DNA from 3 places in the Bradyrhizobium sp. UFLA05-112 genome. Region 2 is predicted to be linked to each of the others. Evidence: predicted binding sites of a transcription regulator. Region 2 holds the regulator's gene; each other region holds the start of a gene.
The links. Region 2 encodes LexA, which represses DNA repair genes until DNA is damaged. Its sites were predicted from a motif close to TGTTCNNNNTGTGTTCNG; they were not measured.
Positions count from the first base shown of each region.

Region 1: the regulator LexA is predicted to act here: its motif matches at 3,055-3,072, upstream of SO180_RS32090 (ribonuclease T2 family protein).
Region 3: the regulator LexA is predicted to act here: its motif matches at 5,941-5,958, upstream of SO180_RS30570 (single-stranded DNA-binding protein).

Region 1 is NZ_JBANBK010000073.1:33,616-43,393, reverse strand. Features, by position in the region: gene SO180_RS32110 (ATP-binding protein) at 10-1,398, shown strand; gene SO180_RS32105 (DUF3617 domain-containing protein) at 1,497-2,033, opposite strand; gene SO180_RS32100 (hypothetical protein) at 2,071-2,364, opposite strand; gene SO180_RS32095 (hypothetical protein) at 2,546-3,013, shown strand; gene SO180_RS32090 (ribonuclease T2 family protein) at 3,119-3,811, shown strand; gene SO180_RS32085 (23S rRNA (adenine(2030)-N(6))-methyltransferase RlmJ) at 3,909-4,769, shown strand; gene SO180_RS32080 (cold-shock protein) at 5,021-5,236, shown strand; gene SO180_RS32075 (outer membrane protein) at 5,309-5,932, opposite strand; gene uvrC (excinuclease ABC subunit UvrC) at 6,188-8,251, shown strand; gene pgsA (CDP-diacylglycerol--glycerol-3-phosphate 3-phosphatidyltransferase) at 8,347-8,964, shown strand; gene moaD (molybdopterin converting factor subunit 1) at 8,961-9,212, shown strand; gene SO180_RS32055 (molybdenum cofactor biosynthesis protein MoaE) at 9,323-9,778, shown strand, end outside.
Region 2 is NZ_JBANBK010000061.1:4,154-13,931, reverse strand. Features, by position in the region: gene SO180_RS29340 (bifunctional diguanylate cyclase/phosphodiesterase) at 1-422, shown strand, start outside; gene SO180_RS29335 (S41 family peptidase) at 593-1,930, opposite strand; gene SO180_RS29330 (hypothetical protein) at 1,969-2,187, shown strand; gene SO180_RS29325 (alpha-hydroxy acid oxidase) at 2,226-3,359, shown strand; gene SO180_RS29320 (HAD-IA family hydrolase) at 3,369-3,995, shown strand; gene SO180_RS29315 (hypothetical protein) at 4,130-4,363, shown strand; gene SO180_RS29310 (hypothetical protein) at 4,465-4,641, opposite strand; gene SO180_RS29305 (molybdopterin molybdotransferase MoeA) at 4,869-6,080, shown strand; gene lexA (transcriptional repressor LexA) at 6,256-6,954, shown strand; gene SO180_RS29295 (hypothetical protein) at 7,578-8,015, shown strand; partial or broken gene SO180_RS29290 (ComEC/Rec2 family competence protein) at 8,024-9,400, opposite strand; gene SO180_RS29285 (hypothetical protein) at 9,574-9,778, shown strand, end outside.
Region 3 is NZ_JBANBK010000066.1:28,270-38,047, forward strand. Features, by position in the region: gene SO180_RS30555 (potassium transporter Kup) at 1-1,718, shown strand, start outside; gene gyrA (DNA gyrase subunit A) at 1,776-4,511, opposite strand; gene SO180_RS30565 (DUF2306 domain-containing protein) at 4,680-5,078, opposite strand; gene SO180_RS30570 (single-stranded DNA-binding protein) at 5,293-5,784, opposite strand; gene SO180_RS30575 (outer membrane protein) at 6,231-7,001, shown strand; gene SO180_RS30580 (outer membrane protein) at 7,238-7,906, shown strand; gene uvrA (excinuclease ABC subunit UvrA) at 8,172-9,778, shown strand, end outside.

The DNA of each region.
Region 1 (9,778 bases), on a different contig from region 2:
GCGGACGCGATGAGTACGATCGATACCGGCCTGACGCTGCTGAGGAGCGCCGCAGACCGCGTGTCCGCCGCCAATGGCTGGATGGGCAACGCGTTCAAGAGCTGGATGCCGACCGGCCTCTATGCCCGCGCGCTCCTGATCATGATCGTGCCGATGGTGGTGCTGCAATCGGTCGTCGCCTTCGTGTTCATGGAGCGGCACTGGAACACAGTGACGCGGCGCCTGTCGGCTGCGGTGGTGCAGGACATCGCCGCGCTGATCGACGTCTACAAGGGCTATCCGCAGGACAAGGACCGCGACCAGATCAAGCGCATCGCGCAGCAGCGCCTTGGCCTGGTGGTCGACTTCCTGCCCGCCGGCGACATGCCGCAGCCCGGACCGAAGCCGTTCTTCTCGCTGCTCGACCAGACGCTCTCGGTGCAGCTTGGCCGGCAGATCGGACGCCCATTCTGGATCGACACCGTCGGTCGCTCCAACGTCGTTGAGATCCGCATCCAGCTCGATGACGCCATCATGCGCGTGTTCGCACAGCGCAGCGCGGCCTATGCCTCCAACTCTGAGATCTTCCTGTTCTGGATGGTCGGCACTTCCTCGATCCTGCTGATCGTCGCAGTCTTGTTCCTGCGCAACCAGATCAAGCCGATCCTGAAGCTCGCGGACGCCGCGGAAAGCTTCGGCAAGGGCCGCGATGCACCCAACTTCCGCCCGCGTGGCGCGCGCGAAGTCCGCCGCGCCGCGATGGCGTTTCTAGAAATGAAATCGCGCGTCGAGCGCTCGATCGAGCAGCGCACCGCGATGCTCGCCGGCGTCAGCCACGATCTGCGCACTATCCTGACCCGCTTCAAGCTCGAGCTGGCGCTGATCGGCGACAATCCCGAGATCGAGGGCATGCGCAAGGACGTCGACGAGATGTCGATGATGCTCGAGGACTACCTCGCCTTCGCGCGCGGCGATTCCGGCGAGCAGTCGCAGCCGACCGACATGGCCCAGGCGCTCGAGGAGCTGCGCAGCGACGCCGAGCGCCACGGCCACACTGCGACAGTCGCGTTCAACGGCCTGCCCGTGGTGACGGTGAAGCCGGCCTCGTTCAAGCGCTGCCTCGCCAACCTCGTCACCAACGCGGCACGCTACGGCAAGACGATCGCCATCACCGGCCAGCGCGATCACCGCTATCTTACCGTCACCATCGACGACGACGGGCCCGGCATCCCCACGCATTTGCGCGAAGAAGTGTTCAAGCCGTTCTTGCGGCTGGACAACGCCCGCAACCAGGACGAAGGCGGCACGGGCCTGGGCCTTGCGATCGCACGCGACATCGCTCGCTCGCATGGCGGCGACATCACGCTCGGCGACAGCCCGATGGGCGGATTGCGGGCGAGCGTGCGGATCCCGGTATAGCGCTGAAGCGGCCCGGATGGAGCGAAGCGCAATCCGGGATTCTGGCGCGGCGGATGGGAAGGCCCCGGATTTCGCTTCGCTGCATCCGGGCTTCGAACCTACTTCGGCAGCAGATCCTTCAGCTTCGCGGCGTCCTTGACGTTCATCTTGAAGCCGCCGGGCATCACGATGTCGCCGGGCTTCTGGTCCGCCTTGCACGGGCCGAGCCATTTGGCCTCGATCGTCGTGGTCGCATCGCGCCCCGCAGCGCCGGCAACGCCGCCCTGGATGTGCGCGGTGCTCTTCACCGTGTAGGCGGCGTTGAAGTCGCCGGTGATCTCGGCATGGGAGGTCGTGGTGGTGCCGGCGACGTTGCAGACGGAATCGCTGACATAGCCGGTTGCCGTCTTCTGGATGTCCTGCTTGGTGCAGATCTGCTTGGCCATCGGGGAGACGTTGTTGCTCATCTCCTTGTCGACAGTCTCGTCGGTGCAATGCTGCATGGTCATTTCCGGCATCGGCCCGCCGGACCGGAGCATCTTCATCTCCCAGAGGCCGGCCTTGCGCACCGGCAGATCCACCGCATGCGCAACCGTCGTCGCCGACATCGCGAGCGCGACGAGGCTAGCGCAGAAAACAACAGGCCGTCGCGTCATGCGCCCAACTCCCGGTCACAGCTTGCGGTCTGAAGGATCAGTACAGCGTACGCAGCGGCTGCTCGGCCGCGCCATACGGAACCCAGCGGCAGGAGAAGGAGATGTAGCCGCCCTCATAAGCCTGCACGGCGAGGAATTTCACCACCTTGCCATAGCGCGCGCAGTGATCGACCGCGACCTGACGTGCGTCCACATGGGTCGCCATCGAATAGGCGATGATGCCGCCGGTGTCGTTGCCCTTGAAGGGGGGTACCGGCAGGATGTCGGCGCGCGCGAACCCGCTTGCCAGCATTCCAACGGTGAGAAAGCCCGCGGCCGCAATGATTCGCATTCCCGTCACTCCTTTTGGCTTGCGCCAGTTTACGGCGCCGCGGACGCGCTGAAAAGAACGGAAGGCCTGCCAGGTGCGACGTTGCGTGCAACTCGCTGGCGAGTGTTGCCGCGCTGCACTTGACCTCTCCCCACCTTCGCGGCACGGTCCGATGCTTGCAGCCATATCTCCTGGATTGCCCATGCGCGACCTCGTCACCTCTCTGAAATCGTTCCGCTTTGCAGCGGTATTCGGCCTCATTCTGGGGGCGGTGTCGCTGACCGAGGCCAAGGCCGCCAATCCGCTGGAGCTGAACTTCTGGCTGGAGGGGCCGCGCTATGACGGCCGGGTCGCCGACTGCGACAAGGCGCTGCCGACGATCGCCACGCAGTTCTGGGAAAAAGAAAGCTCGTTCTGGAATTCGTCGTTGAAGATCACGGGCTTCGCCGGGATCCACGAGACCGCCTTCCGGCCTTGGCAGTCCGACAACCTTCCACGCCGCTATTGCACGGGAGATGCCATGCTCAGCGACGGCAAGGTGCGCAAGGTGCATTTCTCGATTCTCGAGGACGGCGGCTTTGCCGGCTTCGGCCAAGGCGTCGAATGGTGCGTGGTCGGCCTCGACCGCAATTGGGCGTACAATCCCTCCTGCCGTGCGGCAAAACCCTGATTCGGGTGAAGCGTCGCGCCAAAGCGGGCGGCGTTCAATTTTGTTCTTGAAATGTTCTCGTTGCCTGCTAGGCTCTCTTGCACAGTCTAGTTGAAGGGCGTCGCCATGTTTTATTCCAGATTGCATTCCCTGTCCCGTTTCCTGATCTCCCTCGTACTCACGGCCGGCCTCGTTACGCTCGCAGGCAGCGCAATGGCGCAGGACAAGCGCCAGAACGCGCCCGGCGAATTCGATTTCTACGTGCTGTCGCTGTCCTGGTCGCCGTCGTTCTGCGAGGAAGCGGCCGAGCGCGGTGGCCGCTCCCAGATCCAGTGCGGTGGGCGGCCCTACGCCTTCGTCGTGCACGGGCTGTGGCCGCAATATGAGAATGGCTTTCCGGAATACTGTCAGCGCCCGGCGCCCCGCCTGAACCGCAGCATCGTCTCCTCCATGCTCGACCTGATGCCGGCGCCAGGGCTGATCTTCAACGAATGGGACAAGCACGGCACCTGCTCGGGCCTGTCGGACCGCAACTACTTCGAGACCGTCCGGAAAGCGCGCGCCGTCATCAAGATTCCGGCCGAGTATCTCGATCTGTCGCAGGCCAAGACCGTGGCGCCCACCGACGTCGAGGAGGCCTTCATCAAGGCCAATCCCGGGCTGAGCAGCTCGTCCGTTTCGGTGACGTGCAACCGGACACGGTTGTCAGAGGTGCGCATCTGCCTCAACAAGGACCTGCAATTTCGCTCCTGCGAAGAGCTCGACCGCCGCGCCTGCCGCCGCGACCAGGTGACGATGCCGCCGATCCGCGGCGGCTGAAGTCGCAGGTCTGCATCCTCGTTTTGCGGAATCAGGCGAGGCACCTTCCCGCAGCGACGGCAGTTACTTTCACCGCCCGATGTCGTAACTGTCCGATATGAACTATCGCCACGCCTTCCACGCCGGCAGCTTTGCCGATGTCATCAAGCACATCGTGCTCGCGCGCATCCTGACTTACCTTCAGGACAAGCCGGCCGCGTTCCGCGTCATCGACACCCATGCCGGCGCCGGCCTCTACGATCTCAAAAGCGACGAGGCGCAGCGCGGCGGCGAGTGGCTGACCGGCATCGCCCGCGTCATGCAGGCACGCCTGTCCAACGAGGTTGCTGCACTCACAAAGCCCTATCTCGACATCGTCCGCGCCTTCAATCCGCGCGGCGAACTGAAGGCCTATCCTGGATCACCGCTGATCGCGCGTGGCCTTTTGCGGCCGCAGGATCGCCTCGTCGCCTGCGAGCTCGAGCCGAAGGCGCGCAAGGCGCTGATCGATGTGCTGCGCCGCGACACGCAGGCGCGCGTGGTCGATCTCGACGGCTGGGTCGCGCTGCCGGCTTTCGTACCGCCGAAGGAGCGACGCGGTCTGGTGCTGATCGACCCTCCCTTTGAGGCCAAGGACGAGTTCGAGCGGCTCGGAGAGGCCTTCTCGGAAGCGTTCGCCAAGTGGCCGACCGGCATCTATGTGATCTGGTATCCCGCCAAATCCAGGCGCGCCACCGACGCGCTCGCACAAGCGGTGGCGCAGGCCGCAGTCGCAGCCAAACCTCAAGGAAAATGCCTGCGGCTCGAATTCAGCGTCGCACCGCAAAGTACCGATGCACCACTCGCCACGACGGGGCTTTTGATCGTCAACCCACCCTTTACGCTGCAGGGCGAGCTCAAGACCATCCTGCCGGAGCTCGAAAAGCCGCTCGGCCAGGGCGGCGCGGCCCGTTTCCGCCTGGAGGTGCCGAAGCCCTAAAGTAGTACACCTATTGGGAAAACTATGCATGAACGGTAGTCAATCTGCAAAGAACCGTATTATGCTGTGCCCCGTGACTGGCTTTACGTTCCGCTTCCGCGAATGGTTGCGGCGGAGTGAAGGCCTAAGAAGGATCCAGGCGGACTCATTAAGCCCGCTCAAGGGTGGCCAGCTCCCGGGCGCGTAGGTCCGGTCATGCCGAGATGCGTGTCTGCATCGCGGCGGAGGAGCAATGCGGGGGAGGAGTCCCGATGGCCATGACGGGCACAGTTAAGTTTTTCAACGGCGAGCGCGGTTACGGCTTCATCAAGCCGGACGATGGCGGTCGCGACGTCTTCGTTCACATCACGGCGGTGGAGCGGGCGGGACTGAAAGACCTCACCGAAGGACAGCGTATCACTTTCGAAGTCGAGCCTGACAAGAAGGGCAAGGGACCCAAGGCGGTCAACCTGGTGATCCTTTCTTAGGCGAAGCCTGGCGCAAAAAAATCCCAGCCGCGAGGCCGGGAGTTTTAGGTCCGGTATTTTCTTCTTCAGCTATCAGAAGTGATAGTTCACGCCCGCGCGCACCACGCTGGCGCTATAGCCGTTCGACACGCCGGTGATCGCGAACTGGCTCGAGGACAGATCGAGGAAGAGATATTCGATCTTGGCGCTCCAGTTCTGCGCGATGCCGAACTCGGCGCCGACACCTGCGGTCCAGCCCACCGTGGTATGCGATTCCGTCCAGCCAAAAGTTTCCGCGCGCAACTCGCCGAAGGCAAGACCGGCGGTGCCGTAAAAAAGGATGTTGTTGAAGGCGTAGCCGGCGCGACCGCGTACGGTGCCGAACCAGGGATTGGAGAACTTCCATGGCGCGAACGTATCGTCGGCACCGGTCGCCTGGATATCACCTTCCACGCCGAACACCCACGGGCCGTTCTGAAAATTGTAGCCGGCCTGGATGCCGCCGACGAAGCCGGCCGGCTTCGCGGGATTGTTGCTCACCGAGCCCCATTCATAGCCGAGATTGGCGCCGAGATAGGGACCAGCCCAGCTATAGGCATTGAGCGGCTGGTTGACGGTATAGGGTGCACGCTGCCCGTAATTGAGATCGGCGGCCTCTGCCGAAGCGCTCCAGCCCGCGGCAACCAGAGCCGCAGCGCCCATAACGAGCCTCTTCATCACACTCTCCAACGCAACTGCCGCAAGGCCATCGCGGTCGGCCAGCGCCGCTGCGCAAGGCAAGACCGCATGGTTACGGAACCACGAACTTTTCGCGTAGGATTTATCGAGAGTTTTAAGTTAAAGGGTTGTTAAGCGCGGTTACCGCCCGCTTAGCAGTCTTAAGGAAGCGTTACCGGGAACACCGCTCGCGGTCCGCTTCGGCCAGGCCCGGTGAAACTTCAAATCGGCTCTCCCAGCGCCTAAATTCGCATCATGGATCACGATTCCTCCGACACCCCGGACACTGCACGCGCGCGCAAGGTGCGGCGCAGCGCAGCGCCGGACGACGTCCCGCCGCAGGAGCAGGCCGCGCCCGACGTCGATCCCGCGACGACCGGCGGCGACGACGAGGATGAGGCGCGGCTGCCGGACATCCTGGAAGAGACCGGCGCGGTCGGCGAAGGACCGCTTGCGACCGGACATGATGCGATCGAGCGCGCGGTGCGTCTCGCCCCCACCTCGGCGGGCGTCTATCGCATGCTCAATGCGAACAACGACGTGCTCTATGTCGGCAAGGCCAAGAACGTCAAAAAGCGCCTGTCCAACTACGCGCGCATCGGTGCGCCGCAGCCGGCGCGCATTTTGCGCATGATCGCGGCGACGGTCTCGGTCGAGATCGTCTCGACCACGACCGAAACCGAGGCGCTGCTGCTCGAGGCCAACCTCATCAAGCAGCTCCGGCCGCGCTTCAACGTGCAATTGCGCGACGACAAGTCGTTTCCCTATATCCTGATCACCGGCGATCATTGGGCGCCGCAGATCCTCAAGCACCGCGGCGCACAGACCCGGCCCGGGCGCTATTTCGGCCCGTTCGCCTCGGCCGGCGCCGTCAACCGCACCATCACCGCGCTGCAGCGCGCGTTCCTGATCCGCTCCTGCACCGATTCGTTTTTCGAAAGCCGCAGCCGGCCCTGCCTGTTGCACCAGATCCGCCGCTGCGCCGGCCCCTGCACCCGCGAGATCGACTTCCCGGGCTATGCGACGCTGGTGCGGGAAGCGACGGACTTCCTCTCCGGCAAGAGCCACGCGGTGAAGCAGGAGCTTGCGGGCGAGATGGAGAAGGCCTCGGGCGAGCTCGAATTCGAGCGTGCCGCACTCTATCGCGACCGTCTCGCCGCACTATCGGCGATCCAGTCGCAGCAGGGCATCAATCCGCGCACCGTGGAAGAAGCCGACGTGTTCGCGATCCACCAGGAGGGCGGTTTCTCCTGCGTCGAGGTGTTCTTCTTCCGCACCGGGCAGAACTGGGGCAACCGGGCCTATTTCCCGCGCGCGGAGAAGACGTTCACGCCGGAGGAGGTGCTGGGCTCGTTCCTCGCCCAGTTCTACGACGACAAGCCACCGCCGAAGGTCATCCTGCTCTCGCATGAGATCGAGGAAAGCGAGCTGCTTGCCAACGCGCTATCGATCAAGGCCGGCCACAAGGTCGAAGTCTCGATGCCGAAGCGCGGCGAGAAGAAGGAGCTCGTCACCCACGCGCTGACCAATGCGCGGGAAGCGCTGGGGCGGAAGCTCGCCGACACGGCGACGCAGGGCCGCCTGCTCGAGGCGATGGCCGCGACCCTTACCCTGCCCCATCCGCCCAAACGCATCGAGGTCTACGACAACAGCCATATCCAGGGCACCAATGCGGTCGGCGCCATGATCGTCGCGGGGCCCGACGGCTTCGTGAAGAACCAGTACCGCAAGTTCAATATCAAGTCGGAAGGGCTCACCCCCGGCGACGACTATGCGATGATGCGGGAAGTCCTGCAGCGCCGCTTCAAGCGGCTGCTCAGCCCGCCCGACGAAACCGCGAAGGTCAAGGACGACGACTTCCCGCAATGGCCCGACCTCGTGATCATCGACGGTGGCCGCGGCCAGCTCAACGCTGTCAGCGAGATCTTCGAGGGCCTCGGGCTCACCCAGGTATCACTGATGTCGGTTGCCAAGGGGCCGGACCGCGATGCCGGCCGCGAGACTCTGTTCATGCCGGACCGCGAGGCGATCAAGCTCGAGCCGCGCGATCCCGTGCTCTATTTCATTCAGAGGTTGCGGGACGAGGCCCACCGCTTCGTGATCGGCTCGCACCGCAAGCTGCGCAAGAAGGACATCCGCGAGGCGGGTCTGCAGGAGATCCCGGGCATCGGCCCGTCACGCAAACGTGCCTTGCTGCATCATTTCGGAACCCTGAAGGAGATCGAGCGGGCGTCGATCGCCGATCTCGGCAAGGTTCCGGGGGTGAGCGCGGAAAGCGCCCGCAAGATTTTCGAGTATTTCCATCCCCAGCCGGGGTGAACTAAAGGGGACCAGCAGTCATATGGTCGTCGTCTCTGCACCTCATTGAGGCAGGGACGATTGACCTTGATGCGGCAGCGGTATTGGTAGAACGAATGAACATCGCCACGACACGGGGGGCCACCAAGAGCTCGATGTCCCTTCCGAACATCCTGACCTACGCCCGGATCGCCGCGATCCCGGTGGTGGTGGGCTGCATCTACGCCCAGTCGATCATGGACGGGCCGCTGTGGCTGCGCTGGGTAGCGGTTGCCATCTTCATCGCGGCAGGGGTGACAGATTACCTCGACGGCTATTACGCGCGGATCTGGAACCAGCAGTCAGCCTTCGGCCGGATGCTCGACCCGATCGCCGACAAGCTCCTGGTCGCCTCGTGCCTTCTGATGCTGGCGGCCGACGGCATCATCCATGGCTGGTCGCTGTGGGCCGCCATCGTGATCCTGTGCCGCGAGATCCTGGTGTCGGGCCTGCGCGAATATCTGGCGGCGCTGCGCGTCAGCGTGCCCGTAACCAAGCTCGCCAAATGGAAGACGACGGTTCAGCTCGTTGCGATCGGCTTCCTGCTTGCGGGCGAGGCCGGCGACCAGGTGGTGCCGGTGGTGACCCAGATCGGCCTGCTCCTGCTGTGGGCGTCGGCGCTGCTCACCATGTACACCGGTTACGATTATTTCCGTGCCGGTATTCATCACCTCATCAAGGAGGATGAGGGATGAAGGTGAAGTATTTCGCCTGGGTGCGCGAGCGCATCGGCAAGGCGGAGGAGACGATCGAGCCGCCGCCCAGCGTGCGCACGATCGAGGAGCTGATCGCCTGGCTCTCCGGCCGGAGCGAAGCCTATGCCTACGCGTTCGAGAAGCCGAAAGTGATTCGCGCCGCGATCGACCACGCCCACGTCAAGCCGAACGCTGTGATCGCCGGCGCCCGCGAGATCGCGTTCTTCCCGCCGATGACCGGCGGCTAGGTGGCGTCGTTGAGACAGCTCGCGCACGAACTCGGTTCACCTCTTCCTATCACCCGCGCCTTCGCGGCCTCTCCCCATGGGAGAGGTTTGACGCCTTCGACGCTGCAAGCATGACCGGCCCCGTCACCATCCGCATCCAGCAAGACGATTTCGACGTCGCGCGCGAGATCGCCGCGCTGACGAACGGTCGCACCGACATCGGTGCGGTCGTGAGCTTCTCCGGCATCTGTCGCGGTGACGAGGACAGCGCGAAGATTTCGGCGCTGACGCTGGAACATTATCCGGGCATGGCGGAAGAGGAGATCAAGCGCCACGTCGACGAGGCCATTGCGCGCTGGCCGCTCGACGGCGTCACCGTGATCCATCGCGTCGGCCGGATCACGCCCGGCGCAAACATCGTGCTGGTGGTGACTGCCTCGCAGCATCGCCAGGCGGCATTCCAGGCGGCCGAGTTTTTGATGGATTACCTGAAAACCAGCGCGCCGTTCTGGAAGAAGGAAGAAAGCGCAACCGGCACCGGCTGGGTCGAGGCCAATACCCGCGACGATCAGGCCGCCGCACGCTGG
Region 2 (9,778 bases):
TGATCCGCGACGACGACACCGCGCTCGCCATCCTGCATCAGCTCCGCGCCATCGGCGTACGCATCGCGCTCGACGATTTCGGCACGGGCTACTCGTCACTGAGCTACCTGCACCGCTTCCCGTTCGACAAGATCAAGATCGATCGCTGCTTCGTCGAGGACATCGCCGGCCCCGACGGCTCCTCCAGCATCGTGCAGGCCGTGGTCAATCTCGCCGCCGCGCGGCGCATGACGACGACCGCGGAAGGTGTGGAGACGGAGGAGCAGCAGCGCCTGCTCCGCTCGCTCGGTTGCAGTGAAATGCAGGGCTATCTGTTCAGCGCCGCGAAGCCAGTCGACAAGGTGCAGGAGCTGTTTACGCTCCACCGCAGCCGGCTTGCCCAGAGGCCCGGCCACGAAAGCCGCCGCCGCGAAGCGGGCTAGGCGCCAGGCCTTCGCATCGTAATTCGTAGGGTGGGCAAAGCGACTTGTCCGCCGTAGCTCGAAGAGCGAAGGCGGAAGCGTGCCCACCTCGTGCCTCGCCGCGGATACAGAAGCGGTGGGCACGTCGCTGACGCTCCTTTGCCCACCCTACCGCATCTCGGCCTAAGGCCTCAGTTCGGCACCGCCGTCTTTTGTGTCGGCTTCGCGGCCGCGGCATTCACGGTCACGCCGTGCAGGAAGTCGAAGGCGGCATGCAAGGCCTTGTCGTCCCTCTCTTCCGGCGGCACGTAGGATTGCGAGCCGGTCTGCTCGCTGCCGTCGGCTGCGGAGAGATGGCCGCGCATTTGGGATTCGGCCATCGTGTCGACACGCCCCTTCAGCTCCGCCGGGACGTCCTGAAGGATCTCGATGTCGGGCGCGATGCCCTGCGCCTGGATCGAGCGGCCCGACGGCGTGTAGTAGCGCGCGGTGGTCAGCGCCAACGCGCCGCTGCCGGAGCCGAGCGGGATGATCGTCTGCACCGAGCCCTTGCCGAACGATCGCGTGCCGATCAGCGTGGCGCGTTTGTGGTCATGCAGCGCGCCGGCCACGATCTCGGACGCGGAAGCCGAGCCGCCATTGATCAGCACCACCAGCGGCTTGCCCTTGGTGAGGTCGCCGCCATGCGCGGTGAAGCGCTGCGTCTCTTCCGGGTTCCGGCCGCGGGTCGACACCACCTCGCCGCGGGCGAGGAAGGCGCTCGACACCGAGACCGCCTGGTCGAGCAACCCGCCCGGATTGTTGCGGAGATCGACGACGTAGCCTGCAAGCTTCTCCTGCGGAATCTCCTTGGAGATCGACGTAATCGCCTTGCGCAGTCCGTCGGTGGTCTGCTCGTTGAACGAGGTGAGGCGGATATAGCCGATATCGCCGCCCTCGGTGTGGAACCGGACCGGGCGCACATGGATGATCTCACGCGTGATCGCGACGTCGAGCGGCGCGTCGGCGCCCTTGCGCACGATGGTGAGCTTGGTCTTGGTGTCGACCGGGCCCTTCATCTTGTTGACGGCCTGCTCGAGCGTCATGCCCATCACCGCCTCGCCATCGATCTTGCTGATGAGATCGCCGGACAGGAGGCCGGCCTTGGAGGCCGGCGTGTCGTCGATGGGCGCCACGACCTTGACCAGGCCCTCCTCCATCGTGACCTCGATGCCGAGCCCGCCGAACTCGCCGGAGGTGGTCTCCTGCATCTCGGTCCAGGCCTTGTCGTTCATGTAGCGCGAATGCGGATCGAGCGAGGTGACCATGCCGTTGATGGCACCTTCGATCAGCTTGGAATTGTCGGGCTTCTCGACGTAGCTCGCCTTGACCCGCTCGAAAACTTCGCCGAACAGGTTCAGTTGCGAATAGGCATCGTCCGCGCCCGCCGCCGCTCTCGCCACCCATTGCCCGCCTTGCGGAGAGGTTGCCAGCAGAGTCAAACACGCGCCGGTCAGCGCGCCGAGGGGGAACAGCAGGGTTTTCCGCATGGATCGATTGGCCTTTTCGCTGGCGGTTGGGAGCCGCCATGCAAATGGCGATCCAGCCGGTGTCTCACAATACCATTCTGGTTTCTTCAAGGCCGGTCCGCCACGTTGGCTTGCATCCGGCAAAAAACCCTTCGTCCCAGCCTAAACTTTTGGCAACGTTCCTCGGCCGGTTCGCGCCGGGGGCGGAATCGACCCGTCCGGCCAACGCGCTCAAGCTATGCGATTTTGGGATGGTTTTGGCGCGCCGAACCGGTTAGGCGATGGAATAAGGCTTCAAATTCTCGGGAGGATAACAATGAACGACGCGCCCCGTATCCGGCCCCAACGAAACGTCGAACTGGGTGCCAGCGACGAGCCGTTCCAGAACCTGCACGAATTCATTCGCAAGGCGCGCTCCAACCTCAACCAGAACGCCTGGGACTATATCGTCGGCGCCGCCGAGACGGAGACCACGATGCGCCGCAACCGCATGGCGCTGGACGAGATCGCCTTCCGCCCGCGCGTGCTGCGCGACATGCGCAATGTCGATGGTTCCGTCGAGCAGTTCGGCCGCAAGATGCGCCTGCCGGTCGTACTGGCGCCGGTCGGCGCGCTCGAAATCTTCGATCCGCACGGCGCAGCCTCCGTTGCACGCGGGGCCGGCGCCTTCGGTGCAGCGCATATGCTGAGCTCGGTGTCGGATCCGGGCCTCGAGAAGACCGCAGAAGCAGCTCCCGATGCGCTGCGCTTCTACCAGCTCTATGTCCGCGGCGATGACGCCTTCGTCGAGGATGTCGTCGCCCGCGCGGTGAAAAGCACCTACGCCGCGTTCTGCCTGACGGTCGACACCGCCCATTACAGCCGTCGCGAACGCGACATCGCCAAGCGCTATGTTCGCGAGAGCCGGCTGCGCGCCACCGGCGGCGACTACCAGAAGGGCCTGGAGTGGCGGACCGTGAAGCTGATCAAGGACAAGTTCAAGATCCCGCTCATCATCAAGGGTATCGCGACTGCCGAGGACGCGCACATCGCGCTCGATCACGGCGTCGAGTGGATCTACGTCTCCAACCATGGCGGCCGCCAGCTTGATCATGGCCGCGGCGCCATGCACGTATTGCCGGAGATCGTCGATGCCGTGAAGGGACGCGCGAAGATCATGGTCGACGGCGGATTCTGCCGCGGCACCGACATCGTCAAGGCGCTCGCCATGGGCGCGGACCTCGTCGGCATCGGGCGCCTGCAGTGCTGGGCGTTGGCCGCGGCCGGCGAATCCGGCATCACACGGATGTTGGAGCTACTCGAAGACGAAGTGTTGCGGTGTCTCGGGCTGCTGGGGGCCACCTCGTTTGCCGAGGTGAACGCATCCTGCCTGCATCCGGCGACCGCCACCAACGTACCAAGCGTGTTCAGCGCGTTTCCGCTGCTGGATATCGAGCCTTATCGTTACTGAAAGGATGCAATGACCTCCCTCCTCTCTCCCGGCAGCGCGGATGCGCTCCTGTTCGACCTCGGTCGCGTCGTGCTCGACATCGATTTCTCCAAGGCGATCGCCTGCTGGGCGGGACATGCCGGCTGCGAACCGCAATCGATCGTGACGCGCTATGTCCGCGATGAGGCCTATCGGCTGCACGAGATGGGCAAGATCAGCGACGAGGTCTATTTCGACTGGCTGCGCCGCTCGCTCGGGATCGAAATCTCCGACGCGCAATTCCTGGAGGGGTGGAATGCGATCTTCGCGGGCGAGATGCCCGACATCGCCAACCTGTTGCCGCGCGCGGCACAACACGTGCCGCTCTACGCCTTCTCCAACACCAACCGGCCGCATGTGGACTATTTCTCGAAGGAGTATGCCGACGTGCTCGGCCATTTCCGCGAGATGTACCTGTCCTCCAGCATCGGCCTGCGCAAACCCGATGCGGAAGCTTTCGACCATGTCGTCGCCGCGATCGGCGTGCCGGCGAGGCGAATCGTGTTCTTCGACGATCTCGCCGAAAACATCGAAGGCGCGCGGGCACGAGGGCTGACCGCGGTTCACGTCACGTCGCCTCACGACGTCGGCGAGGCGCTGAAGGCGCTGGGATTCTAAGCGCCCCATTGCTGCGGTCGCTCAGCGTTCGGTTCCGGCCATCACCGGGAACTTTTTTAGCAAATTGTGGAACCAACTCACTCTGTGCATTTTTAGACAGAGTTCCCGGAACGGATCAACGCGTCGGGAGTCGTATGTCCGTTGGGATTTTCTACAACGGATGTGTGATCGTGTTGGGCAAGTCTTACTTCAACAAGCAAGCCTCGATCCTTCTCAAGTTCGCCAAGTCAACGTCGAATTCGCAGCTGTCCGCGAAGCTGGTCAGCAAGGCGGCGGATCTCAAATCGCAGGGCGACCCCCTGCCCGAGATGGATCACAGCCTGAAGGCGCCCGACGTCGATCCGGACAATGAAACGGGAGCCACCTGATGCTAGCCGTGAGCCTGGTTGTCGCCGTGGCATGCTTGGCCACCGTCATCCCGGTCCTTCTCGTCATCGAGACGATCGCGCGGCGTCCACGCTAGGCGCATTCAACTGCGCTTGGGTTGAGGCCGATCGAGACGCTGCCGTTGCGCGCGCATGCGGCTCGTCTTCTCCTTGAGCGCCTCGATCTCCTCGTCCAGCTTTGCGCTCTTCGATTTCGGCGGCTCATCGCCGCGCAGCTTCTCGAGAGCTTTCTCAACCGATAGCTTTGAAGTCTCTGCCATCAGGGTTCTCCCGGATGTCTCCTGACGCACCTGCGTGCGATGGCGCGCGGCAATTCTGAGCTGGAAGCGGAAAGGCGCGATATTGTCCTAAAGGGCATCCCTGCCGTTCCGGTGCTGGAGGGACAATTCATCTCCGCCTTCGTGATCGCCCCCTTTTGCCTCGAAGCCTGCACTCGGCTAGAACGCAACGCGACCTGTCCTTCGATTTGCTCAGCAGGAGTTTGCCCGTGGCCCTGATGCCGGTGTCCGACGCGCTTGCCGCAGTGCTTGCCGGCGTAGAGCCGGTGGCCGAGGAGATGGTTGCGCTGGATGCGGCCTACCATCGCGTGCTGGCGCGCGATGTCGCCGCGCGGCGTACGCAGCCGCCGCAGGCGATGTCGGCGATGGATGGCTATGCGGTGCGCGCCGCCGACGCGGCGACGGTGGACGCAGAGCTCACCGTGATCGGCGAGGTCGCGGCCGGCCGGCCATTTGCGGGAGCGGTTGGCGCGGGCCAGGCCGTGCGGATCTTCACTGGCGGCGTGGTGCCCGATGGCGCGGACGCGGTGGTAATCCAGGAGGACACGGTCGCAAACGGCAGGCGCGTCACGATCAAGGAGGCCGCGATCGCTGGACGGCACATCCGTCCTGCTGGCGTCGATTTCTTCGAGGGCGACGTGCTCCTGCGACAGGGAGCCAGACTCACCGAACGCGACCTCTCACTGGCCGCCGGCATGAACCATCCGGAGCTTGCCGTGCGTCGCCGGCCGAGGGTCGCGATTCTCGCGACCGGCGACGAGTTGGTGATGCCGGGCGCAACGCCCGGCGCGGGCCAGATCGTCTTCTCCAACGGCTACGCCCTGCACGCGCTGGCGCGGGCCGAGGGCGCCGAAACGGTCGATCTCGGCATTGCCGCCGATACGGTTGCGGCGACCACCGCCGGGATCCGCCGGGCCCGCGAGAGCGGCGCCGACATCCTCATCACGACCGGCGGTGCGTCGGTCGGCGACCACGATCTGGTCAGGCCAGCGCTCCAGGCCGAAGGCTTCGAGATGGCGTTCTGGAAGATCGCGATGCGGCCGGGCAAGCCGATGATGCACGGCCATCTCGGCGCGATGCGGGTGATCGGCCTGCCCGGCAATCCGGTCTCGTCCTATGTCTGCGGCTTCCTGTTCATGGTGCCGTTGATTCGCGCGCTTGCTGGCCGCTCGCGCGTTCATCACCGCCGCGAGCGCGCCGTGCTCGGGCGCGACGTCGGGCCCAACGACGTCCGCGAGGACTATTTGCGCGCACGGCTCGAGGAGCGCGAGGACGGCACGCTGGTGGCCGTTCCCGTCAACCACCAGGACTCCTCGCTGCTTGCGAATCTTGCTACCGCACAAGCACTTCTCGTGCGCGCGCCGTTCGCGCCAAAGGCCGAAGCAGGCACGCCTTGCGAGGTGTTGCGGCTGCCCTTGTGAGTGCAATCTGATTCGCGCGTGATGCGAACTTCGCCGCGTTCACACAAAATTAAGTGGTTGCGGAACACATATCGAACATATAGTGTCCGTTCATGATTTGTTTCGAGCATCTAGCGGCTTCTGCTGAATCTGGCGTCTCGGAATCGAACGACATCAACCGGGGGATTTGGTCGAGATGTTAACGCGCAAACAATACGAGCTTCTGCGGTTCATCAGTGAGCGCCTCAAGGAAAGCGGTGTGCCGCCCTCCTTCGATGAGATGAAGGACGCGCTCGATCTGCGCTCGAAGTCCGGCATTCACCGCCTGATCACCGCGCTGGAAGAGCGCGGCTTCATCCGTCGCCTGCCTAACCGCGCGCGCGCCATCGAGGTCATCAAGCTGCCCGAGCTTCAAGCCGCAGGCGCCGGCCGCCGCGGCTTCACGCCGAGCGTCATCGAAGGCAATCTCGGCAAGGTGCGGAGCGCCAGCGCGTCTGTCGACGACGGCGAGCGTCCGGTCGCCGTGCCCGTGATGGGACGGATCGCGGCCGGCACGCCGATCGAGGCGTTGCAGACCCGCAGCCACACCATCAGCGTGCCTCCGGACATGCTCGGCTCGGGCGAGCACTATGCGCTCGAAGTGCGCGGCGATTCGATGGTCGATGCCGGCATCCTGGATGGCGACATGGCGCTGATCCAGCGCAACGAGACCGCTGACACCGGCGACATCGTGGTGGCGCTGATCGACGACGAGGAAGCGACGCTCAAGCGTTTCCGCCGGCGCGGCGCGTCGATCGCGCTGGAGCCCGCCAACACCGCCTATGAGGTGCGCATCCTGCCGCCGAACCGGGTGAAGATTCAGGGCAAGCTGATCGGGCTGTATCGGAAGTACTGATTGCCCAGCAGAAAGTACCGATTGCCCGGCAGATTGCCAGCCATCGCACGGCGATACGGGCGGACGGATCGTCCGCTCCAGCAAAATAGCGTTGTCGCTTCCACTGTGATTATCCCTACACCTGCACAGAGCTAATCCTCAAGCATGGCAGGCGCGAATGCGCTGTGCGGGCTGCAGAGGACAAAACCCATGCGGCAGGTGATTTTAGGCGTGATCTCGGCAGCCTTGATCGCGGGATCGGCACCTGCGAGCGATGCAGCGCAACACCACGCCGCCCGAAAGGCCACGCCGCCCGAAAGGCAGAGCACGCGGCGGCAACCAGCGCGCCATTCCGCAATTCCAACAATGCGATCGCACCTGCGCCGCAGGCGAGCTGGCCCTCTTCAGGGTACTCCGCTGCCGGCGCTGATGGAAGCTCGCGTGAGTGAATGATGTGAACCAAGATAGAGTCTCGGCGAGAGGCTTTGTTCCTCGTTTGCCGGGAAAGATAATGTGATCGGGCGATGCGCAGACGGGCCGCAGATTTGCCCACAAACGCGATACACTCGTAGGCTTCCAACTCTGGTAGAGGCCTGCGCCTCCGGGGGGGCGCGGACCTGCTATCTCGCATGAGGAGCACTCCGATGTGTGACTACAGCCTACATGCCGTTGCGACCCGCCCCGCTCAAGTCGGCGAGACGATCGTCACGACAACCTTCCGCGGCACCTCGACGCGTGGATTTGCGTCGGAGCGTGATCTCTCGGTTGCCGTCTGCCTCCTGCCAGGCACCGAGCTCGCCTTCGCCGACAACGTCCGCTACGACAATCGCTGGATCTGGACGCGCACCGTCAATTCCCGCGTCGGCAAGTTCGGTAAGGTCGATCCGCACATTCCCGATCGTCATCATGATGCGATCGAATTCCCCGACGGCAACTACGTGCTGGTAACGCAGCTCGTCGAGGGACAGCGTGCCACGGTTCTGCAATTGCCGGTGACGCAGCCGCTCGGCGAGAAGACAGAGCAGCCCGCCGTCGAGCAGCACACGACCACGACGCCCACGACACGCCTGCCGATCGGCTGACGCGTCTTTCAATCCTCGGCCTGCAGGTCGGCCTCCGATGGCGTAGCATCCTTGCTGCGTGGAGTAGCCGGCCGCGGTGCGAGGCTGAGCTCGAAATCGCTATCGCCGGCCCCGGCCGGCGACCAGGGGCGGTTTGCGCTCCTTGCTTTCACCGTTTGCAGCGTGAAACCGTCGCCATCGCGCGATAGCGCGAGTGCGCCCTGCGTCTTCAGACGCTCGCGATCCACGACCATCGCCGCGCAACCGGCTGCTGCAGGCTTCGCCGTCACCACCAGCGCGGCGCGGCTGCAATCGTCCGCCAGCGCGTCGATACGCAACGAGAGCGCGACCAGGCGACCATCGGCGAGCGGCGTCACGCAACCGCCTTCGTCGCATGAGACGCCATCGGCGAGCGACGCATCAGTCGCGCCGCGCGGATCAGCATCAGATGCAAGCCACTCCTTGAGAAGAAAATTGTCCTTGCCGGTTCGGATCAGGTGCAGTTGGCCGCCCTTGCCGCGCACCGCGATGCTGTGGCCGTCGCCTGCGATCAGGATGTCGGGCTGGCGCACGTGCAGCGCCCAACCGATTGCGAGCGTCAGCACGACGGCGCCCACCCAGCGCAGCGGCGTGCGCAACAGGCCCATCAGAACGAGACCAATGCTGGCGGCAGTCAACGGGCCGGTCCCGAAGGCGGTGATGCGGCCGACGGCGCCAGGCAACGCCGCGACCCAGCGCGTCACAACGACCATCCAGTCGATGCCGATCCCCATCAGCCACCAGAATACGCCATCAAGCCCGAACGGCGCTGCGATCAGCCCCAAAAGTCCGGCCGGCATCACCAGCGCCGAGACCACCGGCATCGCCGCGAGATTGGCGAGCACGCCGTAGGGCGTGACGCGATGAAAATGGAAGGCGGCATAGGGCGTCGTCGCGAGCCCCGCGATCAGCGAGGCCATCAGCAGCATGACGAGCTCGCGGCCGCCCCACAGCGCGATGCGCGCAGTGACGGAGTGATCGGGCGAGGCCAACAGGTTCGGCATGCCGATCTGCACCAGCCCGACGAGACCAAGCGTCGCCGCGAACGACATCTGGAAGCTCGGATGCACCAACGCCTCCGGCGCGACAGCGAGCACGATCATCGCGGCCACCGCGAGCGTGCGGAAAGTGATGGCGCGACGATCGACCATCACCGCGATCAGCACCACCGCCGTCATGAAGAACGATCTTTGTGTTGCGACCTCCGCGCCGGACAGCAGCAGGTAGAACGCGGCAGCCACCAGTGCTGCCGCAGCGGACCATTTTTTGATCGGATAGCCCACTGCAAATCCCGGGATCAGCGCCAGCAGCGCGCGTACCGCAAAGAACACGACGCCGGCGACGACCGCCATGTGATAGCCGGACACGCGCTGACGCCGGCTGATGTGCGTAAATTCTCATTAAACCATAGTAACTTACAGTGAGGAGCTTCCCGATAAGAAGGCGCTGGGAAGCACATGGGAAGCAAGCAGCTCGCGGACACCTTCAAGTCCCTAAATGAAATAATGGAATGTCGGCCCGCACAACGAATCTACCGACCATGGCTGACAAAGTTGCCGGCCATGGAACGCACGGATCGGATACTGCCGATCACGAATGCCAACGGCTGAGTTCGCTACGGGAGAATATCCCCGCCTCGATGCCGGAGCTCATCGGCCGGCTGCTCCTGCTGAAGATGATGCCAATAACGACCGCTGACCAAGGCGGCCGGTTCGTCGCTTACGACCCGGCAAGTCTGGGTTCGT
Region 3 (9,778 bases), on a different contig from region 2:
TCCTGTGGGCGCTGCTCCTGATCATCTCGCTGAAATACGCACTGCTGATCCTGCGCGCCGATAACCGCGGCGAAGGCGGCATCGTGGCGCTGCTGGCACTGCTGCATGCGCGTCACGCCCAGCCGGGCACATGGCGTGCACATCTCCTGGTGGTCGGCCTCGTTGGCGCCGCCCTGCTCTATGGCGACGGTGCGATCACGCCGGCGATCTCGGTGCTGAGCGCCATCGAAGGTCTGAAAGTGGATGCGCCATCGCTCGCGCCGGTCGTGGTGCCGATCACGATCGCCATCCTGATCGGCCTCTTCATGATGCAGAAGCAGGGCACCGGCTTCATCGGCCGGATCTTTGGCCCCGTCATGCTGGCCTGGTTCGGCGTGCTCGCCGCACTCGGCATCCACGGCATCGTCAAGGCGCCAGCGGTGCTCGCCGCGCTGAGTCCGCTCTATGCCTTTGAATTCCTGATCCACCAGGACTTCCACATTTCCTTCGCGATCCTCGGCGCGGCCTTCCTGGCGGTGACCGGGGGCGAAGCGATGTATGCCGACATGGGGCATTTCGGGCGCTTGCCGATCCGGCTGGCCTGGTTCGCCATCTGCCTGCCGGCCCTGGTGCTCAATTATTTCGGACAGGCCGCGCTCCTGATCACCGACCCCACGATGATCGAGAATCCGTTCTTCCAGCTCTGCCCGGATTCGCTGCACTACCTGCTGGTCGCCTTCTCGGCTGTTGCGACCGTGATCGCCTCGCAGGCCATCATCTCAGGCGTGTTCTCGCTGACCCAGCAGTCGATCCAGCTCGGCTTCCTGCCGCGGATGCAGATCCGTCACACCCAGAGCGATGCGATCGGCCAGATCTATGTACCGCTGGTGAACTGGCTGCTGGCCGCCGCAACGCTCGGCGCGGTGCTCTCCTTCGGCACGTCGGACGCGCTTGCCGGCGCCTACGGCATCGCGGTGTCGCTCCTGATGGCGATCACCACGCTGCTCGCCGCGCTTGTCGCGATCCAGTGGGGTTATTCGCCGTGGCTGGTCGTTGCGGTCAACGGCTTCTTCTTTGCGATCGACGTGATCTTCTTCGCGGCCAATTCGATCAAGCTGTTCGAGGGCGGCTGGTTTCCGCTGCTGCTCGCCGGCCTCGTCGCCTTCCTGATGCTGACCTGGCGCAGCGGCGTCAAGCTCGTCGAGCGCGCCCGCGCGAAGCTCCGCCAGCCCGAGGAGGATCTGATCGAGACCGCCGTCAACAAGTGCCGCGCCAGGCTTCCCGGCACCGCCGTCTATCTCGCCTCGGCGCCGAAAGGCGTGCCGCTGGCGCTGACGCAATTCGTCAAGCACAACCGCGTGCTGCACGAACGCGTGCTGCTCGTGACCGTCCTGATCGAGGAAATCCCGCACGTGCCCGACGAGGAGCGCACCGAGGTTATCGAGATCATCCCGGCGATCACGCGCGTGGTCATGCATTACGGCTTCATGCAGAACCCGACCATCTATGAGGGACTGAAGCTCGCCTGCCGGCAGGGCAAGCTGCCGGGCATCGACCTCTCCGACATCACCTACTATGTCGGCCGCGAGACCATCATCCCGAGCGAGGACATTCCGGGCATGTGGGTATGGCGAGAGTCGCTGTTTGCCTTCCTGCAACGCAACGCCGAACGTTCCGCCGCGTTTTTCGGCGTGCCGACCGGACAGGTGGTGGAGTTCGGTACGGAGCTGGAGATCTAGCGGATGGCGAATAGCCAATAGCGAATGGAAATCTGTCCATTCGCTATTCGCCAAACACTACTCGCCATTCTCGCCGTTGCCATTCTCGGTCTCTTCCGTGATGTGCTCGACCGAGACGACGTGCTCGTCGTCGGCGGTGTCGAACACGATCACGCCCTGCGTCGAGCGGCCGGCGATGCGGATGCCTTCGACCGGGCAGCGGATCAGCTGGCCCTTGTCGGTCACCAGCATGATCTGGTCGGCCTCTTCCACCGGGAAGGACGCCACCAGATTGCCGTTGCGGTTGTTGACGCTCATCGCGACGATGCCTTTGCCGCCGCGTCCCGTGGTGCGGTACTCGTAGGACGACGTCCGCTTGCCATAGCCGTTGACGGAGACGGTCAGCACCACCTGCTCGGCCGCCGACATCTCGACATAGCGCTCCTGCGGGAGCTGGAAGCTGCCGGACGTCTCCTCGGCCTCGGCGTCCGCTGCGGCCTCATCAGCCACACCTTCGCCGGCGACCGCGCGGCGCATCTTCAAGTACGCCGAGCGTTCGTCCGAGGTCGTGTCGACATGGCGCAGGATCGCCAGCGAGATCACCTTGTCGGCCTCCGCCAGCGCGATGCCGCGCACGCCCATCGATGTGCGCCCGGTGAACACGCGCACGTCCGTGACGGGGAAGCGGATGCACTGGCCGCCGGCGGCGGTCAGCAGCACGTCGTCGCGCTCGGTGCAGATCTGCACGTCGACGATCGATTCATTGTCGTCGAGCTTCATCGCGATGATGCCGGAACGGCGCACATCGACGAAGTCGGACAGCTTGTTGCGCCGGACATTGCCGCCGGTGGTAGCGAACATCACGTCGAGCTGGCCCCAGGTGGATTCATCCTCCGGCAGCGGCATGATGGTGGTGATGCGCTCGCCCTGCTCGAGCGGCAGGATGTTGATCAGCGCCTTGCCGCGCGCGTTGGGGGCGGCCATCGGCAGGCGCCAGACCTTCTCCTTGTAGACCTGCCCGCGTGACGAAAAGAACAGCACCGGCGTGTGCGTGGAGGCCACGAACAGGCGCGAGACGAAGTCCTCATCGCGGGTCTGCATGCCGGCGCGGCCCTTGCCGCCGCGGCGCTGCGCCCGATAGGCCGACAGTGGCACGCGCTTGACGTAGCCGGCATGCGAGACGGTGACGACCATGTCCTCGCGCTGGATCAGGTCTTCGTCCTCGACCTCGCCTTCCTGCTCCATGATCACGGTCCGGCGCGGCGTGGCGAATTCCGCCTTCACCTCGGCGAGCTCGGTCTTGACGATGTCGAGGATACGGGCGCGCGAACGCAGGATGTCGAGATAGTTGCCGATCTCGCCGGCGAGTTTTGAGAGCTCCTCGCCGATCTCGTCGCGGCCGAGCGCGGTGAGGCGCGCCAGACGCAGCTCCAGAATTGCCCTGGCCTGCTCCAGCGACAGACGGATGGTGCCGTCCGCGTTGATGCGGTGGCGGGGATCATCGATCAGCGTGATGATGTCCTCGACATCACGCGCCGGCCAGTCGCGCGTCATCAGGGTATCGCGCGCGGCGGCCGGCGTGGGCGAAGTCCGGATCACGCGAATGATCTCGTCGATATTGGCGACGGCGATCGCAAGACCAACCTGCTCATGGGCGCGTTCGCGCGCCTTGCGCAGCTTGTACTTGGTGCGGCGGGTGACGACCTGCTCGCGGAAGCCGACGAAGATCGTCAGCATATCCTTCAGGTTCATCGTCTGCGGACGGCCCGAGTCGAGCGCAACGCTGTTGACCCCGAAGCTCGTCTGCAAAGGCGTGAACTTGTAGAGCTGGTTCAGCACCACGTCGGGCATGGCGTCGCGCTTGAGCTCGACGACGACGCGGTAGCCGTCGCGGTCGGACTCGTCGCGCAGGTCGGAAATGCCCTCGATCTTCTTTTCCTTGTAGAGCTCGGCGATACGCTCGACCATCGTCGCCTTGTTCACCTGATACGGGATCTCGGTGATGACGATCGCCTCGCGTTCCTTGCGAATGGTCTCGAACTCGACCTTGCCGCGCATCACGATCGAGCCGCGGCCGAGGTGGTAGGCGCTGCGGATGCCCTGGCGCCCCAGGATGATGCCGCCGGTCGGGAAATCCGGACCTGGGATAATGTGGTTCAGTTCGTCGATGGTGAGCGAAGGATTGTCGATCAAGGCCAGGCAAGCGTCGATCACCTCGCCCAGATTGTGCGGCGGGATGTTGGTGGCCATGCCGACGGCGATGCCGCCGGCGCCGTTGACCAGCAGGTTCGGGAACCGCGCCGGCAGGACCACCGGCTCCTTGGTCGAGCCGTCATAATTGTCCTGGAAGTCGACCGTCTCGCTCTCGATGTCCTCGAGCAGTTTGAGCGCGATCTTGGTCAGGCGCGACTCGGTGTAGCGCATCGCCGCCGGCGGATCGCCGTCGACCGAGCCGAAATTGCCCTGCCCGTCCACGAGCAGTTCGCGCATCGAGAAGGGCTGCGCCATGCGCACCAGCGCGTCATAGATCGCCTGGTCGCCGTGCGGGTGGTATTGGCCCATGACGTCGCCGACGATGCCGGCGGACTTCTTGTGCTTCTTGTCGGGCGTATAGCCCTCCTCGTTCATCGAGAAGAGGATGCGCCGGTGCACCGGCTTCAAGCCATCACGCGCATCGGGCAGCGCGCGCGCCACGATCACGCTCATGGCGTAATCGAGGTAGGACTTCTTCATCTCGTCGAGGATCGAGATCGGGCGAATATCCGAAGGATGCTCCGGCTTGTCGCCGGGCTTGTCGTTATCGTCGTCAGCCAAGGGGAAATCCGGTGAGTTCTTGTCCGGGAATCATATAGCGCATCGGGGGTCTGATAACCACCCTCGCGCAGTCCCGGGAGGCGCTTTTTCCGCTTATTTTTCCAACGACTTACGGCTTCTGCGAAGACTCGGCAGGAGGGAGCGGAAAGGCCCCTCTGGAACCCTGCCTTATGAGCCCAATATCACCTGATGCATGATGCGTCCCGGCAGCAGCGTGAACAGCCCTGCGATCACCAGTGCGCCGGCGAACATGAAGATCATTATGCGCCGGTGATCGGCGACGCGATGGGTATGCGCCCGCCACACCGCGAGCGGCAGCATCACAAGCGTGAAGATCGAGAGCAGATGAATCGGACTGAACGGCCCGACCAGCCGGATCTGGTGGATCCAGAACGATGACGCGGCCACGATGGCCATCAGCGCCACCCAGATCCAGCCGACGGTCCGGTGCGGCAGCGTCCCCTTGGGCGCCGCGAACTGGACGACGCCAAGCGCAAAAGCGGCCATCGCCGCAAAGGCATGGAGCGGAATGGCTGGAGCAGCGTCAAGCAGAGGCGCGAGGGTCATGGCTGAGGCGTCCTGGCGATGGCGCCTGAGAAGCCGGCGCGAGCAATGTAAATAGCATTAACATGAAGTTAATACCATTCACATCGCCCGACATCAAATCCTCAGGCGCAACATCAGCGCGGCCGGTAAATACCAGCTTGATCAAAAGATTGGTAAGAGACGCTGACCCTTTGTGCGAAGGCGCCGAACCAGGCTCTTAGGACGGCAAGTCAGCTCAGAACGGAATGTCGTCATCCATATCGCTGTTGCGGCCACCGCCCGCCGCGACAGCGCGGCGCGGCGCGCTGCTCACCGGGCCAGAGGAGCCGAAGTCGCCGCCCGGCTCCTCGCCAAAGCTGCCGCCTCCTCCGCCACCGCGACCGTCGAGCATCGTGAGGTTGGAGTTGAAGCCCTGCAGCACCACCTCGGTCGAGTATTTTTCGGCACCGCTCTGGTCGGTCCATTTGCGGGTCTGGAGCGCGCCTTCGACATAAACCTTGGCGCCCTTCTTCAGGTACTGCTCGGCGACCTTCGCGAGCCCCTCGTTGAAGATCACGACACGGTGCCACTCGGTCTTTTCCTTGCGCTCACCGGTCGCCTTGTCCCGCCAGGTCTCCGACGTCGCGACGCTCAGATTGGCGATCGGCCGCCCGTCCTGGGTGCGGCGGATTTCCGGATCCTTGCCGAGGTTGCCGACCAGAATGACCTTGTTGATGCTTCCCGCCATCGCCGCTCTCCACTCCAAACTGCGAAATTGCTCGAAAAAGCCGGAGCCGTGCCAAAACCGCTCGCTGCCGCTTGCTGAAGGACCCTATACGCTGGCGGACGTCGCCGAGCCCGCGGTCCCGCAGGTTATCCCCACATATAGCACCTGGGCAGGCAGCGTTCCAGCTTTGTTCCTATGGGCGGCGACCGGATGCGCGCGCAACATGGGGTTGCATACTCGAAAAATCACCGGAACCGCATGGAACTTTTTCGGGTTCCAGCGCGCGCGAAATACCGCTTAACATTCATTAACTTAGGAACCTCCCAGTTCACTCGCGACTGTTGCTTTTTGGAGACGGACTCTACCTCCAAATCAGACTACGCTTGGTGCGACATCAATTCATTGGGCGTCGCGCCTGATTGACCGCTTCGGGGACTAAAGAAGCGGGTACAGCCGGAGGGACAGAAATGAAGAAGATCTTGGTGGGGGTCGTTGGTGCCGTTGCGCTGAGCCTGTCGGCTCCGGCGAGCGCAGCGGATCTCGCGGCGCGTCCATACGTGAAGGCTCCGCCCCCGGCGGTCGCCGCAATCTACGACTGGAGCGGCTTCTACATCGGCATCAACGGCGGCGGCGGCTCGGCCCACAAATGCTGGGACTTCGTGGACAGCACCGGCTTCGTGACTGGCGTCCCCGGCAGTCTCGTGGGTGAAGGCTGCCACAACGCAACCGGCGGCACGGTCGGTGGTCAGATCGGCTATCGCTGGCAGACCAGCCAGTGGGTGTTCGGCTTCGAAGGCCAGGGCAACTGGGCCGACTTCCGGGGCGACAACACCAGCGCCGTCTTCCTGACCGACCGCAACCGTTCGCGCATCGACTCCTTCGGCCTGATCACTGGCCAAATCGGCTATGCCTGGAACAACGTGCTGTTCTATGTGAAGGGCGGCGGTGCGGTTGTCGGCGACAAGTATGACGTCTTCGACGTCCCAAGCGGCGCGCTGCTGGCTTCGGCTCGCGAAACGCGTTGGGGTGGTACAGTCGGCGCCGGCCTGGAATTTGGCTTTGCGCCGAACTGGTCGGTGGGCGTCGAGTACGACCACCTCTTCCTCGGCCACCGCACCATTGGCTTCACAACGCCCGGCGGTTTGTCGTTCGGCAGCGACCGAATCGGCCAGGACGTCGATATGGGCCTCGTCCGCCTGAACTATCGTTGGGGCGGCCCGCTCATCGCGAAGTACTGATCTCCGCCAAAACTATTCTTCTCGAAAAGGCCGGCTAACGCCGGCCTTTTTGCTGCGCGCATGCATTCGGCGAGAATAGGTCAGCTACACTTACACGTTTTGGCGTGGTGTGGCTTCTCGGGTACACAACTATGGGCTTCACTGGTGTAAGCACGACCTCAGTTGGACCAGAGCGTCCGCTGTCCTTCCGCGCACGGAAGGCAAAAACAGAAACTGGGACTGGGATTAAGTTGAAAATGAAGAAGGTTTTGTTGGCTTCGGCCAGTTTGTTCGCACTCAGCGCGTTCGCTCCGGCCATGGCTGCCGATCTGGCGGCCCGCCCCTACACCAAGGCTCCGGTGGCCGCAGCGGCGGTCTATAACTGGACCGGCTTCTACCTCGGTGGCTTCGGCGGCTACGCCTGGGAAAACACCTCCACTGACCCGAAGTTGAAGGGTGGTTTCGCCGGTGGCACGGTCGGCTACAACTGGCAGACCAGCAACATCGTGTTCGGTCTCGAAGCCGATGGCGGCTGGGCTGACGTGAATGCCTCGGCGACCGCACTCGGCGTCACGGTGAGCTCGAAGACCGATGCGCTCGGCACCGTGCGCGGCCGCGTCGGCGTCGCCTTCGATCAGGTCCTGCTCTACGCGACCGGCGGCTACGCCTGGATCGACAACAAGATCAGCGTCTCGGCCCTCGGCGTGACCGTCTCCGACAGCAAGTTCCACTCGGGCTGGACGGTCGGCGCGGGCGTCGAAGCCTTCTTCGCCCCGCAGTGGTCGGTGAAGGGCGAGTACCTCTATCGCAGCCTCGGCAGCGAGAACTATTTCACCGGCACCGTTCCCTCGGGCACGCTCAACCTGCACACGTTCCAGGTCGGCGTGAACTACCACTTCGGTGGCCCGGTGGTTGCGAAGTACTGAGCTTCGCCTGACGCGAATTCTCGACGGAAAGACCGGCCTTGCGCCGGCCTTTTTTTGTTCCGGACGGGCCTTGCGCCCTCGCTACTGCCAAGTGCCGCCAGCGCCACAACAATCCGTTGACGATTCGCAACTCGCACTGGAAATCCGCTCTCGTTCTTCCTACGTTCGCAGCCTACCCAACGGCGTCCATCCCCGGTTCCGGGCGAGGCGCGCCTGAACGCCGGCGCGGCCGCGCAGCGTGGGAATCTCCTTGGGGACCACTGGGATGGACGAAGTGATCAAGGCGAAGCGCCAACAACAGAACGCGGGATCACACCTGCGCGCAATTACGATCCGTGGCGCGCGCGAGCACAACCTCAAGAACATCGACGTCGAGATTCCCCGCGACAAGCTCGTGGTGTTCACCGGGCTGTCTGGCTCCGGAAAATCCTCGCTCGCCTTCGACACCATCTACGCCGAGGGCCAGCGCCGCTATGTCGAGTCGCTGTCGGCCTATGCCCGCCAGTTTCTGGAGATGATGCAGAAGCCGGACGTCGACCAGATCGACGGCCTGTCGCCCGCCATTTCGATCGAGCAGAAGACGACCTCGAAGAACCCGCGCTCAACCGTCGGCACGGTGACTGAGATCTACGACTATATGCGCCTGCTCTGGGCGCGCGTCGGTGTACCCTATTCGCCCGCAACCGGCCTGCCGATCGAGAGCCAGACCGTCTCGCAGATGGTCGACCGCGTGCTGGCGCTGACCGAAGGTACCCGCCTCTATCTGCTCGCCCCGGTCGTGCGCGGCCGCAAGGGCGAGTACAGGAAGGAGCTTGCGGAATGGCTCAAGAAGGGCTTCCAGCGCGTCAAGATCGACGGCAGTTTCTACGAGCTGGCTGAAGCGCCGACGCTCGACAAGAAATTCCCGCACGACATCGACGTCGTCGTCGACCGCATCGTGGTGCGCGCCGATATCGGCCAGCGCCTCGCCGAGAGCTTTGAGACTGCGCTGAAGCTGGCCGAGGGCCTCGCCGTCGTCGAGTTCGCGGACGCACCGGCGGCCGCTCCCACCGAGGAGAAAAAGAAGACCGCCAAGATCCACGACAAGAGCGGGCCAGAGCGCATCCTGTTCTCGGAAAAGTTCGCCTGCCCGGTTTCCGGCTTCACCATCCCCGAGATCGAGCCGCGGCTGTTCTCCTTCAACAACCCCTACGGCGCCTGCCCCGCCTGCGGCGGCCTTGGCGTCGAGCAGCATGTCGACGAAGACCTCGTCATCCCCGACAAGGAGCTCGCGATCGGCAAGGGCGCGATCGCGCCCTGGGCCAAATCGTCGTCCCCCTACTACACGCAGACGCTGACGGCGCTCGGCAAGCACTACAAGTTCACGCTGACAACCAAGTGGAAGGATCTGCCGAAGAAGACGCAGAACGCGATCCTCCATGGCTCGGGCGAAGACGAGATCAAATTCTCCTATGAAGACGGCGTCCGCTCCTACGACACCAAGAAGCCGTTCGAGGGCGTCATCACCAACATCAACCGCCGCTATCGCGAGACCGAGAGCGAGTGGGCGCGCGAGGAGCTGGCGAAGTATTTCCACGACGTCCCCTGCGAGGCCTGCAAGGGCTTTCGGCTCAAGCCGGAGGCGCTCTGCGTCAAGGTCGGCGGCAGGCATATCGGTGAGATCTCCGAGCTCTCGGTGAAGCGCGCCGGCGAATGGTTCGAGGGCGTGCCCGAAGCGCTGAACAAGCAGCAGAACGAAATCGCGGGACGCATCCTCAAGGAAATCCGCGAGCGCCTCACCTTCCTGCTCGACGTCGGCCTCAACTATCTCACCCTCTCCCGCTCCTCCGGCACGCTGTCCGGTGGCGAGAGCCAGCGCATCCGCCTGGCCTC